One region of the Mesorhizobium sp. B1-1-1 genome, then DNA from elsewhere that is predicted to be linked to it. Evidence: predicted binding sites of a transcription regulator. Region 1 holds the regulator's gene; the other holds the start of a gene.
The links. Region 1 encodes LexA, which represses DNA repair genes until DNA is damaged. Its sites were predicted from a motif close to TGTTCNNNNTGTGTTCNG; they were not measured.
Positions count from the first base shown of each region.

Region 2: FJ986_RS06555 (YifB family Mg chelatase-like AAA ATPase) is a predicted target of LexA. The motif match lies at 5,456-5,473, and genes of this name have one in related genera.

Region 1 is NZ_VFWW01000006.1:196,254-203,821, reverse strand. Features, by position in the region: gene kynU (kynureninase) at 1-362, opposite strand, end outside; gene FJ986_RS14090 (TetR/AcrR family transcriptional regulator C-terminal domain-containing protein) at 359-1,036, opposite strand; gene lexA (transcriptional repressor LexA) at 1,505-2,248, shown strand; gene FJ986_RS14080 (ComEC/Rec2 family competence protein) at 2,242-4,692, opposite strand; gene gltX (glutamate--tRNA ligase) at 4,796-6,220, shown strand; gene gltA (citrate synthase) at 6,403-7,568, shown strand, end outside.
Region 2 is NZ_VFWW01000003.1:194,484-202,051, reverse strand. Features, by position in the region: gene FJ986_RS06570 (hydantoinase/oxoprolinase family protein) at 1-1,275, shown strand, start outside; gene FJ986_RS06560 (malate synthase G) at 1,602-3,773, shown strand; gene FJ986_RS06555 (YifB family Mg chelatase-like AAA ATPase) at 3,830-5,362, opposite strand; gene gshB (glutathione synthase) at 5,548-6,489, opposite strand; gene FJ986_RS06545 (GtrA family protein) at 6,563-6,937, opposite strand; gene FJ986_RS06540 (glycosyltransferase) at 6,942-7,568, opposite strand, start outside.

The sequences.
Region 1 (7,568 bases):
ATGACTGACCTGTCCGGCCGCATCCCGAGTGCCGCATGCAGCACCTTGTAGATGTTGATCGAGGTGGTATCGCAGACCACCGTCTGGCCGGCGGCGGCCCCGATCAGGCGCCCGAGTTGGTCGCCGAGTTCGACCGGCATGTCGAACCAGCCGGCGGTGTTCCAGGCGCGGATGAGATCCTGCGCCCACTCCTGCGTGGCGGCCTTCTGCAGCTCGCCGAACACGGCGGGCGAAGCGGCGCCCAGCGAATTGCCGTCGAGATAGATCACCCCCTGGGGCAAGGTGAAGCGGTCACGCATGGCACGCAGCGGATCCGCGGTGTCCATTGCCTCGATCGCTGCGAGATCGGGAATTTTGCTCATGGTCGCGATGTTCCTCGGTGAGAAGAGCGCCCTGGAAACGGGCCGGCTGTTTTGCCGCCCGGGCAAGGGCTGGCCGCATAGAGGCGCAAGAACAGGGTGAACGCCCGGTTCGATCTTTGCTCGATTTCCGCCCGAGGCAGTTCCTCGAGCACCCCAACGATCCGGCGAACCTGGAGATCGCCGATCAAAAGACTGATGTAGATGTCGGCGGCTTCGGCAGGATCGTCACAGGCGATCAGGCCGGCCCGACTTGCGGTTCGAAGCAGGTCGCCAACAAGCGGCATTATGGTATTGCGGCCGAATTGCGCGATCGATTGGCCAAGCGTGCCTGTATCGTTGACGTCGCCGGCCGCGGCGCGATTGAGCGCCACCGCCTTGTCGCCCGTCACGAGGGTCAGCAGGACTGGCCCGAGCAAGTTCAGGGTTTTGAGCGGATCGCGCGCCTGGTGAAGGGCGTCCTCCAGCAGCTTCCTTGCCTCTCCCGCATTGGCTTCGATCAAGGATCGAAACAGGGTCTGCTTGTTGCCGTACCAGTTGTAGAGGGTTTCGTTCGAGGCCGATGCCCGCTTGGCGATAGCAAGCAGGGAGGCGCTCTTGTAGCCGGTTTCCCGGAGCACCGCATAGGCGGCCTCCTCTATCCGTTCGCGTCGCGCGGCCTGCTTCGGCGTGGTCATTGGTGTTCCTCTTCGAAAACCGTACATTATTATACGGTTTCGTCAAGCGAACGGGAAGCAAGGAGCGAGCGAACGCAGCCCATCGCGACCAGTGGTGGTGCCTCGTCGTTTTCCGGCAGGAAGTTGGCATTTTGGTTTCGTTTCGTTCACGAGCCGCAGGGGTTTCTAATCCGCCCAAACGCACCCCGCACCTTGCCGGTCACCCAGCTTGCAGGCTTGTGCCAAGAGTGGAGACCGGTCGGGCCACAGGCCATTAACCAAAATAGTTTCAAAGGGCCCGGGAGCGCATTGACGACGGACCGCGCTGGCAGGATGCTGGCTGCGGGAGGGCATTTCGTTTCCGTCGCCTTAACAAATTCATTAAACTTTAAATGGTTGCGGAACACAACTGGAACAGATAGTGTTTGTTCTGGGTTTGTTTTCTGATTCTGGTTCCAGACCCTTCGTGCAATGCCTTTGGGGGCCGCCATGCTCACGCGCAAGCAACATGAACTCTTGATGTTCATCCATGAACGGCTGAAGGAAAGCGGCATTCCGCCGTCCTTCGACGAGATGAAGGAAGCGCTGGACCTCGCCTCCAAGTCGGGAATTCATCGGCTGATCACGGCGTTGGAGGAGCGCGGCTTCATTCGCCGCCTGCCCAACCGGGCGCGCGCGCTGGAGGTGCTGCGCCTGCCGGACTCGATCGCGCCGGGTCTTAACGCGGCAAAGAAGTTCTCCCCGAGCGTCATCCAGGGCAGCCTCGGACAGGGCAGCAGCCCTAGCCGGCAGATCAAGCCGGCGACGTCTTCGCGTCTGCCCGCTGTCGGCAATGACGACGATGCGGTTTCAGCGGTGTCGATCCCGGTCATGGGTCGCATCGCAGCGGGTGTGCCGATCGACGCCATCCAGCATCAGACGCATTCCATTTCAGTGCCGCCTGACATGATCATGGGCGGCGAACACTATGCGCTGGAGGTCAAGGGCGATTCGATGATCGAGGCCGGCATTTTCGACGGCGACACGGTCATCATCCGCAATGCCGACACCGCAAGTCCCGGCGAGATCATCGTGGCCCTGGTGGACGAGGAGGAAGCAACGCTTAAGCGCTTCCGCCGAAAGGGTGCTTCGATTGCGCTCGAGGCTGCCAATCCGGCCTATGAAACACGTATTTTCGGACCGGACAGGGTCAAGGTGCAGGGCAAGCTGGTCGGCCTGATCAGGCGCTACTGAGCGGGGTCGGCGGTGGGCTTTTCGGGTTTACGGTAAGGCGGCAGTCCCCTTGCCTCGCGTGAGAATTTTCGCTGTTCGTGCCAAGGCCGATATGGCCTGTCGACGGCAAAGCTGACCCGTGCCGGTGCCGTCGCCGATTGCCGGTCGAAGAAGACGGCGGCACTTCCCTTACGAGCGAGCTGCCGCTTGGTGATGACGAGAACCAGCGGATTGTGGCAGGGGTCGTAGCCCGCGGGGTCGTTGATGACGATCAGATCCGCATAGGAGCAGGCCCTCCAGGCGTCCTTGCGATCCTCCACCTGCGCGATGATCGCCCCCGAGGTATGCCGGGCCATGCACAGGCCCGTGAAGCAATAGAAAGGCGCTCCCGCCGGAAGTTGCGCGGGATCGAAGATGTCGAACTGTCGGTCTCCGCTGTCGAACAGTTCCGGCGCAACGATGGTTTCGGACTTCAGCGCGCGTTTCCAATTATCGACGGTGAATTCGTTCGGGCGCGCCCGGTTGATCGCGAGCTCGCCGCCGCCGATCGGCAACGCCACCAGGCGGGCATCCTCCGAAATCAGCACGTCCGGCGTGCGCGTGTCCGAGACGGTCAACAGGCCGGCGAGCGCGAAGGGAAGTGCCGCCAGCCGCAGCCATGTCGTGGCCATCGTCGCGATGACCAGGGCGATCGCCACCAGAAGGACGGATTGCTGCGAAATCAACCCGACCGCGTCGACCGGCGAGCGTTGCGAGATCCATCCTGATATGGCGATCATCGCGGCCAGTCCCTTGCCCATCAGATAAAGGGATGGTCCATCGAACCCGAACGGCATCAGCAGCGCGCTGGCAACCGCAAGGAACATCACGACAGAAACGATCGGCATGACGGCAAGATTGGCGAACAGGCTGAGCGGCGACACGCGCTGGAAATGCCAGATGGCGAAAAGCGCCGTGGCGCTTCCCGCGATAATCGAGGTCATCGCCAGCCCACCTGTCGCCAGCAGCAATTTTCGCGTCAGCAGGCCAGGCAAGGTCCGTTGCGGCGGCGGGGTCCGCGCTTTGTCGGCTTTGCGATCCGACCAGCCGGCATAGGCGCCGACCAGGGCCGCGGTGGCGGCGAACGACATCTGGAAGCTCGGCCCTACCACCTCGTGCGGCGACACCACGATGACGGCGATCGCCGAAATAGCCAGATTGCGCATGGTGAGTGCCGCCCGATCGAACAGAACGGCGATCAGCATCACCGCCAGCATGATGAAGCTGCGTTCGGCGGCGACAACGACGCCCGAAATGACGAGGTAGGCGGCGATCGAGAAAAGTGCCGCCGCGGCCGCGTATTTCTTGACCGGCCGGCGGGAGGAAAAATTCGGGAACAGCGCGAAGCCGCCACGCAGCAGACCCATGACCGTGCCGGCGACCAGCGCCATGTGCAGCCCGGAAATTGAGATGATGTGGTAGATGCCGGTGCGTCGCATCGCTTCATTGATCTCGTCGGGAATCCCGGCGCGCACACCCACGATCAGCGCCGCGGCGATCTCGCCCTCGGCACCGCCGATGCTGCCCCTGATATGGTCGGCAATGCTTTCGCGAGCACTCTCGATGGCGGCTGAAAGGGCGGCCCACAGCGGCCTGTCATCGGCTGAGACGATTTTGGGGTTGCCGAGAAAGAAGCCGCTGGCGCCTATGCCGGCGAAGTAGCTGTCGAAGGAAAAGTCGTAGCTGTCCGGCCGCACCGGTCCGGTCGGCGGCAACAGCCTGGCATAGCCGCTCACGAGCGAACCGGCCGTCACTTCAGCCGGCACCTTGCGTGCCGAAAGGCGAACGCGCTCCGGCGCGTAGAGTAGTTTCGGCCGCGCGGTCGATGTCACATCGATGGTCAGCCGGATGCGCCCGGTCTCCATCTGGTCGACCGAAACGACGCGGCCGGTGATTTGCGTGGAGATTTCCGAGCCCAGCATCCGCGTTCCCGCCCGCCACGTCTCGACTTTGCCGGCGAGCATGCCGAGCGCGCACAACAGCGCCGCCATGAAGCACAGATGCGTTTTCGGCCATGAGCGTGAAACGAGCGCGCACAGCGACATCAGGATCGCGACCGCGACAGGCTTGGCAAAGCCCGGCTCCGCCGCCAACGAAAAATACGCAATCGATCCGCATGCCAGGAACACCGGGACGAGCAGGAAGCCTATGCCCCGATCGAGTTCGAGCTCGGACGCTCTGGCCACGCCGTTGCGCAGACGAGGCCATGAAGCACGGCCGAACTCACGGCGCAGACGCACGGCCGCGCCGGCTGCGGGAATGCCGGGCGGCGTGGAAACATCCGCCGGCGGCGACTTGCCCGGCTGCTGTAGGGGCGGCAACGCCAGCGGCAATGAGGCGGGCGCGGGCATGGCAAAAAGAGAGCGTTCGCTGACGCCGGCAACGACGTCCTCGCCTTCCTCCGCGCCCCGGCCCGCTCCAGCCATCGGGTCTGCCCCTTGCGCCCTCGACACCCTATGCTACATGAACGCGCGACGCGCGAAAGTGCGTGTGATCCGCACCCCGCTCCAGACGTTTCCCGAGAGTTGTATGTCCGACAAGGTTGTCACCCGTTTTGCCCCCTCGCCCACCGGCTACCTGCACATCGGCGGCGCGCGTACGGCGCTCTTCAACTGGCTCTACGCCAAGCACACCGGCGGTACGATGCTGCTGCGCATCGAGGACACCGACCGCGAGCGCTCCACCGATGCGGCGACAGCAGCCATTCTCGAAGGACTGACTTGGCTCGGCCTCACCTGGGACGGCGACGCCGTCTCGCAGTTCGAGCGCGCGCCGCGCCATCGCGAGGTGGCCGAGGAGCTGGTGCGCATGGGCAAGGCTTACTACAGCTACGAGACCCCTGCCGAGCTTGAGGCAATGCGCGACGCGGCGCGGGTCAAGGGCCTGCCGCCGCGCTATGACGGAAGCTGGCGTGACCGCGACCCTTCGCAGGCGCCTCCTGGCGTCAAGGGCGCGATCCGCATCAAGGCGCCGACCAAAGGCGAGACGGTGGTGCATGACCGTGTCCAGGGCGACGTGCGCTTTCCCAACAAGGATCTGGACGACTTCATCATCCTGCGCTCGGACGGCAATCCGACCTACATGCATGCCGTCGTCGTTGACGACCACGACATGGGCGTCACCCACATCATCCGTGGCGACGACCACCTGACCAATGCCGCCCGCCAGACCGTGATCTACAACGCCATGGGCTGGGATGTGCCTTCAATGTCGCACATACCGCTGATCCACGGCGCCGACGGCGCCAAGCTGTCGAAGCGGCACGGCGCGCTGGGCGTGGAGGCCTACCGCGCCATGGGCTACCTGCCCGAAGCGCTGTTGAACTATCTGGCTCGGCTCGGCTGGAGCCACGGCGACGACGAGATCATGTCGATCCAGGACATGATCGCCTGGTTCGATATCGGCGATGTGAACAAGGGCGCCGCCCGCTTCGATTTCGCCAAGCTGGAGGCGCTAAACGGCGTCCACATGCGCCGCATGGGCGATGCCGAGCTGTTCGACATCTTCATCGCCACCTTGCCCTATCTCGAGGGCGGCCCGGCAATGGCCGCACGCCTCGACGACCGGAACAGGGCACAGTTGCTGGCAGCGTTGCCGGGGCTGAAGGAGCGCGCCAAGACGCTGGTCGAGCTTGTCGATGGCGCCGCCTTCCTGTTTGCCGCGCGGCCACTGCCGATCGACGAGAAGGCAGCCCTGCTGCTCAATGACGATGCGCGCAAGGTCCTGCGTGGCGCTCACGACGCCCTCGAGGCGGTTTCAGGCGACTGGACGGCGGCCTCGACTGAAGCCGCGATCCGCGACTATGCGACGGCCGGCGGCTACAAGCTCGGCGCCGTCGCCCAGCCCTTGCGCGCCGCCTTGACCGGCAAGAGCACCTCGCCCGGCGTCTTCGACGTTCTAGCCGTGCTTGGTCGCGAGGAGAGCCTGGCGCGCATCGCGGATCAAATCGATTAGGAGCAATCTGGCCCAAGAAGATTGGCATTGAAAGGCGCGTTTCGCAGTGCAACATTGAGCCTTGGCCCAATCTGGCACGCACTTCCTAAAATGCGGTCGCGAATACGCGCATTCGGTGACTTCGACGTGTCGCTTTGCAGAATTTGCCTTTGCCGGCATGAGGAAACAAGAAGGAGTTTGCAATGACCGAAGCTGCGACAAGACGGGAACTGGGCGGCAAGACCCAGGAAGCCACGGCAAAGCTGGAATTCGCCGGCAAGACGCACGAATTCAAGGTGCGAAGTGGTTCGGTCGGGCCTGACGTCATCGACATCGCCACGCTGTACAGCACCACCGGCGCCTTCACCTACGATCCCGGCTTCACCTCGACGGCAAGCTGCGAGTCCGAGATCACGTTCATCGATGGCGACGCCGGCATTCTCCTGCATCGCGGATATCCGATCGATCAGTTGGCCGAACATGGCGACTTCCTCGAAGTCTGCTATCTCCTGCTCTACGGCGAACTGCCGACCAAGGCGCAGAAGGACGATTTCGACTACCGCGTGACGCGCCACACCATGGTGCATGAGCAGATGTCGCGCTTCTTCACCGGCTTCCGCCGCGACGCGCATCCGATGGCGGTGATGTGCGGCGTGGTCGGCGCGCTGTCGGCCTTCTATCACGACTCCACCGACATCTCGGATCCTTACCAGCGCATGGTGGCGTCGATGCGGCTGATCGCCAAGATGCCGACGATCGCGGCCATGGCCTACAAATACCATATCGGCCAGCCCTTCATTTACCCGAAGAACGAACTGAATTTCGCCGCCAACTTCCTGCACATGTGCTTTGCCGTGCCGTGCGAGGAATACAAGATCAACCCGGTCCTGGCGCGCGCCATGGAGCGCATCTTCATCCTGCACGCCGACCACGAGCAGAACGCTTCGACCTCTACCGTTCGGCTCGCCGGCTCGTCTGGCGCCAATCCGTTCGCCTGCATCGCCGCCGGCATCGCCTGCCTGTGGGGCCCGGCGCATGGCGGCGCCAACGAAGCGGCGCTGAACATGCTCGGCGAGATCGGCCATGTCGATCATATTCCGGAATTCATCGCCCGCGCCAAGGACAAGGACGATCCGTTCCGGCTGATGGGCTTTGGCCACCGCGTCTACAAGAACTACGATCCGCGCGCCAAGATCATGCAGAAGACCGCGCATGAGGTGCTGGGCGAACTCGGCATCAAGGACGATCCGCTGCTCGACATCGCCATGGAACTGGAGAAGATCGCACTCACCGATCCCTATTTCATCGAGAAGAAGCTCTACCCCAATGTCGACTTCTACTCCGGCATCACGCTGAAGGCGCTGGGCTT
Region 2 (7,568 bases), on a different contig from region 1:
ATCGAGACCATTCTGTCCGGCCCGGCCGCCAGCCTGGTCGGGGCGCACCACATGACCGGATTGGAAAACGCGGTGGTTTCCGACATCGGCGGCACCACCACCGACGTTGCCGTGCTCGACAAGGGCCGGCCGCGGCTCGATCCGGAAGGCGCCACCGTCGGCGGCTTTCGCACCATGGTCGAAGCGGTCGCCATGCGCACCTTCGGCCTCGGCGGCGATTCCGAAGTGGCGTTGGAAGACGGCGCTCTCAACCCCAGGCTCCTGCTTGGACCGCGCCGGCTGGTGCCGCTGGCGCTGGCCGGCATGGTGCATCGCGAGGCGGTTCTGGCGGAACTCGAGCGCCAGCTGCGCGCGCCGAACACCGGCCGCATGGACGGCCGCTTCGCGGTGCGCACCGGCGTGCCCGACCGTCTTGCCGCCGGGCTGACCGCTCCGGAAGCAAGGCTCTATGAAGCGATCGGCGCAATGCCCTTGCCCCTCGACAGGCTTTTGACCTCGAATGCCCAGAACGCTACCCTGAACCGCCTGGTGTCGCGCGGGCTGGTGCACATTTCAGGTTTCACCCCGTCGGATGCGGCGCATGTGCTTGGCAAGCAGGCGAACTGGGATGCCGCGGCCGCCCGCCTCGGCGCAGAGCTGTTTGCCCGCAAGCGCGACGGCCGCGGCCAGGCGATCGCGGCCTCTCCCGAGGCGATTTCGGAGCGCGTGCTGGCGGCGCTGACGCGCTGGTCGGCCGAATATATCCTTCAAACCGCCTTCGCCGAGGACGGGCTCGACGGTGCGTCCACCGTGGCGCATGCGCTGGTGCAGCGCGCCGTCGACGCGCATCCCGGCATTGCGCGCCTGAGCGTCGCGCTCGACCGGCCGGTGATCGGCCTCGGTGCCTCCGCGCCGCTGCACTATGCCGGACTCCCGCCATTGGTCGGCAATGACTGCGTGGTGCCTGATGACACCGACGTCGCCAACGCGCTCGGCGCCGTTGTCGGCCAGGTCCGGGTATCGGCGGAGGCGCGCGTCAGCCAGCCCAAGGAAGGTCTGTTCCGTCTTGCCTCGGGCGAAACCGTGCGCGATTTCCTCGACGAGGCGGCGGCGATCGCGGCCGCCGAGGCCGATGTGCGCAGCATCGCTGCGCAGCGCGCCAGGGATGCCGGCACTGACAGCGCCGAGATCGATGTCGCGACCGAATTCCGCGTCTCCACCGTCGAAGCCCAGCGTATGTTCATCGAGGCGCATGTGGTGGCGGTGGCTTCGGGCAGGCCACGGATCGCGGTGTGATGGAGGGTGTAATCTCCCCCCTTGTGGGGGAGATGGCCGGCAGGCCAGAGGGGGGCGCTGTCCCGCCAGCGTCTCGGAGCAGCGCCCGCTCATACTCGACGTCGACCGACTGCACGAAATACTGAAACTTGCCGAGGTCGGCATTCCTTCGCGCCCCCCTCTGCCCTGCCGGGCATCTCCCCCACTTGGGGGGAGATTGGCAGCGTCGCCGCCGGCACCAAGCCTAAAAACCGCGCCTACCAGCCTTGCCTTCACCCTAAGCTGAATTGACCCTGCACTCCCAACATGCCAAAGGCCCGCGAAAGCCTTTCATCTGGAGCAGCCTGATGACCGATCGCGTCGAAATCGCCGGATTGCGGATCGCCGGCGAACTTTATGACTTCGTTGTCAACGAGGCCGCTCCGGGCACCGGCATCGATCCGGACAAATTCTGGAACGGCTTTTCGGCCATCGTCCACGACCTCGCGCCGAAGAACCGGGCACTGCTGGCAAAGCGCGACGCTATCCAGGAAAAGCTCGATGACTGGTATCGCGCCAATGGCGCGCCGGTCGACATGGAAGCCTACAAAACCTTCCTGAAGGAGATCGGCTATCTCGTCCCCGAAGGCCCGTCCTTCTCGGTGACGACCGAAAAGGTCGATCCCGAGATCGCCGTCGTCGCCGGGCCGCAGCTTGTGGTGCCGGTGATGAATGCGCGCTATGCGCTCAACGCCGCCAATGCGCGCTGGGGCTCGCTCTATGATGCGCTTTACGGCACCGACGCGATTCCCGAGACAGACGGCGCCGGGAAGGGCAACGGCTTCAACCCCGCGCGTGGTGCGAAAGTCGTCGCCTGGGCCAAGGACTTTCTCGACCAGTCGGTGCCGCTCACATCGGGCAAATGGGCCGGCGTCAACGGCCTTTCGCTGGCCAATGGCGCGCTGCGGCTCAGTGCCGGCGCCGGCTCGACCACGCTTGCCGACGTCAGGCAGTTCGTCGCCTATCGCGGCGATGCCGCCAACCCGCAAGCCGTGCTGCTGGTCAGCAACGGCCTGCATATCGAGATCCTGATCGACCGCGACAACCAGATCGGCCGCACCGATCCGGCCGGCATCGCCGACATCATCCTGGAATCGGCGCTGACCACCATCCAGGACTGCGAGGATTCGGTCGCGGCGGTGGATGCGCAGGACAAGGTTGTCGTCTACCGCAACTGGCTTGGCCTGATGAAGGGCGACCTGGCCGAAGAGATCACCAAGGGCGGCCGGACCTTTGTCCGCAAGCTCAACCCCGATCGGTCCTACACCTCGCCCAATGGTGGCACGGTGACGCTGCCTGGCCGCTCGCTGATGCTGGTCAGGAATGTCGGCCATCTCATGACCAATCCGGCGATAGCGGACCGCGACGGCAACGAGGTGCCGGAAGGCATCATGGACACCGCGCTGACCGCGCTGATTGCGCTGCACGATGTCGGGCCGAATGGCCGCCGCGCCAACTCCCGCGCGGGCTCGATGTATGTCGTGAAACCCAAGATGCATGGACCCGAGGAAGTTGCTTTCGCCGTCGAGATATTCGACCGCGTCGAGGCTTTGCTCGGCATGACCAAAAATACCATCAAGATGGGCATCATGGACGAGGAGCGGCGCACCACCGTCAACCTCAAGGAGGCGATCCGCGCCGCCAGGGAGCGCGTCGTGTTCATCAACACAGGCTTCCTCGACCGCACCGGCGACGAGATCCACACCTCGATGGAAGCCGGCCCGATGATCCGCAAGGGCGACATGAAGCAGGCCGCCTGGATTTCCGCCTACGAGGCCTGGAATGTCGACACCGGGCTAGAATGCGGGCTTGCCGGCCATGCCCAGATCGGCAAGGGCATGTGGGCGATGCCCGATTTGATGGCGGCGATGCTCACCGAGAAGATCGCCCACCCCAAGGCCGGCGCCAACACCGCCTGGGTGCCTTCGCCGACCGCGGCGACGCTGCACGCCACCCATTATCACAAGGTCGATGTCCACGCCGTCCAGGCGGCGCTGAAGAGCCGGCCGAAGGCCAAGCTCGACGACATCCTGTCGGTGCCGGTCGCGGTGCGGCCCAACTGGTCTCCGGCCGACATCCAGGCGGAGCTCGACAACAACGCGCAAGGCATTCTGGGCTATGTCGTGCGCTGGATCGACCAGGGCGTCGGCTGCTCGAAAGTGCCAGATATCAACGATGTCGGCCTGATGGAGGACCGCGCCACGCTGCGCATCTCCTCGCAGCACATCGCCAACTGGCTGCACCATGGCGTCTGCACGGCCGACCAGGTGATGGAAACGATGAGGCGCATGGCTGATATCGTCGACCAGCAGAACCAAGGCGACCCGCTCTATCAGCCGATGGCCGCCGATTTCAACGGCTCCGTCGCCTTCCAGGCCGCCTGCGACCTCGTCTTCAAGGGCCGCATCCAGCCCAACGGCTATACCGAGCCGGTGCTGCACGCGCGGAGGCTGGAACTGAAGGCGAAGGGAGCGGCCTGAACCGGAGAGTTGAAGCCGGCAGGCGTTCCGTTTCCCTCCTCTCGAAGCAGCGCGAACTACGCCGCCTGTGCCACCCGCTCCGAACTCATCCGGTAGGAGATCGCTTCGGCGAGATGAATGCGGCCGACGGTCTCGCTGGCGTCGAGATCGGCCAGTGTTCTCGCCACCTTCAGCACGCGGTGATAGGCCCGCGCCGAGAAGCCGAGCTTTTCGCTGGCCTCCTTGAGCAGCGACAGGCCCGATGCGTCGGGCATGGCCATCTCCTCGATGACCGCCGGCGCGCAATGCGCATTCGTGGCGGCGCTGGTGACGCCGAGCCGTTCGAAGCGCTCGCGCTGGAGGGCGCGGGCACGCGCAACGCGCAGCGCCACGTCGGCGCTCTTCTCCGCCCGGTCGGGCCGGATCAGGTCGCTGGCCGAGACCGCCGGCACCTCGATCCTGAGGTCGATGCGGTCGAGCAGCGGTCCCGAGATGCGCGCCTGGTAGTCGGTGCGGCAGCGTTCGCCGCGCAGGCAGCGATAGCCGGGCTCGCCGGCCATGCCGCAGCGGCACGGGTTCATCGCCGCCACAAGCTGGATGCGCGCCGGATAGGTGACGCGGTGGTTGGCGCGCGCGATCATGCAGTCACCGGTCTCGAGCGGCTGGCGGAGCGCATCGAGCGTCTGCGGCGTGAATTCGGGAAATTCGTCGAGGAACAGCACGCCGTGGTGCGCAAGCGACACTTCGCCCGGCCGCGCCCGGATGCCGCCGCCGACCATCGCCGCCATCGAGGCCGAATGGTGCGGCGCGCGGAACGGCCGCCGGTCGGTCAGCTTGCCTTCGCCGAGCTCGCCGGCGACGGAGGCGATCATCGACACTTCGAGCAGTTCCTTCGGCGCCAGCGGCGGTAGGATCGACGGCAGCCGCTGCGCCAGCATCGATTTTCCCGATCCGGGCGGGCCGACCATCAGCAGGTTGTGCCCACCGGCCGCCGCCACCTCCAGCGCTCGTTTGGCGGTTTCCTGGCCCTTGATATCGGCAAGATCGGGCAGGTCGCGCGCCGCGGCATGGATGCCGGCCTCCGGCCGGGACAGCACCTGCGTGCCGCGGAAATGATTGGCGATGGCAATCAGGCTGCGCGGCGCGAGTATGTCAAAGTCCTTGCCGGCCCAGGCGGCTTCCGGGCCGCAGGCGAAGGGGCAGATCAGGCCCTTGCCTTCAGAATTGGCCCCAATCGCGGCCGGCAAGGCGCCGGCGACGGCGGCGATAGTGCCGTCGAGCGATAGTTCGCCAAGCACGACATAGCCGGCCAGCATGTCGCCCGGAATGGCGCCAAGCGCCGCCATCAGGCCGAGCGCGATCGGCAAATCGTAGTGGCTGCCCTCCTTGGGCAGGTCGGCGGGCGCTAGGTTGACAGTGACCTTCTTGGACGGCATCGACAGGCCGGAAGCATGGAGTGCCGCCTGCACCCGTTCGCGGCTTTCGGCCACCGCCTTGTCGGCCAGGCCGACGATGTGCATGTTGACCTTGCCGGGCGCTATCATAACCTGCACGTCGACCGGAACGGCCTCGATGCCCTGGAAAGCAACCGTGCGAACCCGCGCCACCATGTTTTGCCCCCGGATCTGGGCTTGCCCCAAGCCTTTTGCAATCAGGCCGCGAAGGGCCTGGCCCGGAGACAATCACAATTCCTCGGCCAAATCAAGAACATTACAGGAACATGCAATCGCTGAAGTTGCAGCGCGATTGTCTCCGGTTGCAAAAACGGAACATGGTTAATACGAAATGAAAACGGTTACTTCCGCTTGGCCTCCACCGCGTCCCAGAACAGGCTGGCGATGTCGGCGCCGCCGAAGCGTTTGACTTCACGTACGCCGGTCGGCGAGGTCACGTTGATCTCGGTCATGTAGTCGCCGATGACGTCGATGCCGACGAGGATGAAGCCGCGTTCCCTCAGTGCCGGCCCGATGCGGGCGCAGATCTCGCGTTCGCGCTCGGTCAGCTCGGTCTTCTCGGCGCGGCCGCCGACATGCATGTTGGAGCGGGAATCGTGCTCGGCCGGCACCCGGTTGATCGCCCCGACCGGCTCGCCGTCAATCAGGATGATGCGCTTGTCGCCCTTGCGCACGTCCTTGAGGTAGCGCTGCACGATGTAGGGCTCACGGAACAACTGGCCGAACATTTCGAGCAGCGAGGCGAGGTTGCGGTCGGCCTCCAGCAGGTGGAAGATGCCCGCTCCGCCATTGCCGTAGAGCGGCTTGACGATGATGTCGCCGAATTCCTTGCGGAAGGCGGCGACCTCCTGGGGATCCTTGGTGATCAGCGTTTCCGGCATCAGGTCGGAAAACTCGGTGACGAAGATCTTTTCCGGGCTGTTGCGCACCCAGGCCGGGTCGTTGACCACCAGCGTCCTGGGGTGGATGCGCTCCAGTATGTGCGTGGTGGTGATGTAGTTCATGTCGAAGGGCGGATCCTGTCTCAGCAGGATCACGTCCATCTCCGACAGGTCGGTTCGCACCTTCTCCCCCAGCGAATAGTGGCTGCCCTTCTCGTCGCGTACCTGCATCTCCTCGATGCGGGCGAACACCTTGCCGTCGCGCAGCGACAGCCGGTCGGGCGTGTAGTGGTAGAGCTGATGGCCGCGCCGCTGCGCCTCCAGCGACAGCGCGAAAGAAGTGTCTCCGGCGATCGACACGGTGGAGATGTGGTCCATCTGGACGGCGATTTTCAGCTTCATGGCAGGTCCCCAGCACGGTCGATGAGAGAGCGATATAAGGGTCCCGGCGCCTTCTGCCAATCGGGCCACGCCGCTAGCGGTCGAAGACCAGCCTGGAATAGCCGAGAAAGGACAGCGCCATGGCGGCCAGCGAAGCGAAAGCAAGGGCGGCCAATGGCGGGGTTGTCGGCAGGACGACAAGGATGGCGCAGTAGACCAGATAGTTGGCGATGCTGGTGGCTATGCCGATGCTGCCATAGCGGGCACCTTCCCGCACCAAGCCGCGGCTCGACGGCGAGAAGGTCAGATGCCGGTTTATCTGCCAGGTGACGCAGAGTGCAAAGCCGATGGACAGCATGCGGGCGCTGAAAGGGCCGAGCGGCGTGACGGCAAGCAGCAGCCAGAGGGCGGCCGCGTCGGCGACGAAGCCGATGCCGCCGGCAAAGAGGAAGCGGATAAGACGGCTCACCGCTTCATGCGGCGCGAGGCGTCTTGCCTGGGCCGGCCTTCGCGGCAGTCGGCTCGCTGGCGCGCTCGCGCCGCTCTATGCGGCCCGAAGGCATCGACAGGTAGAAGATGCGCTTCTGTTCGGCGCGGCCGCGCGACACCGAATCGAGGATCACCCCAGTCACACCAGCCAGCATCGAGAGCAAGAGCAGGCCGACCGACAGCACCCATGTCGGCATGCGCGGCACCAGCCCGGTCTCGGCGAATTCGACCAGCACCGGCGCCATCAGGAACAGGCTCGACGCCAGGAAGACCAGGGCGAAGGCGCCGAAGAAACGCAGCGGTTGCGTTTCCTTCATCAGCATGGCGAACATCCAAAGGATCCTGGCGCCGTCGCGAAACGTCGAAAGCTTCGACGACGAGCCGTCCGGCCGCTTGCCGTAATCGAGCGCGATCTCGCTGACGGGCAATTTGAGCTGCGAGGCATGCACCGACATTTCGGTCTCGATCTCGAAGCCGCCGGAGACGGCCGGGAAGCTCTTGACGAAGCGCCGGGTGAAGACGCGGTAGCCCGAGAAGATGTCGGTGAAATCGCTGCCGAACAGCCCTTTATAGAGGCTGTTGAAGACGCGGTTGCCGAAGGCATGGCCAGT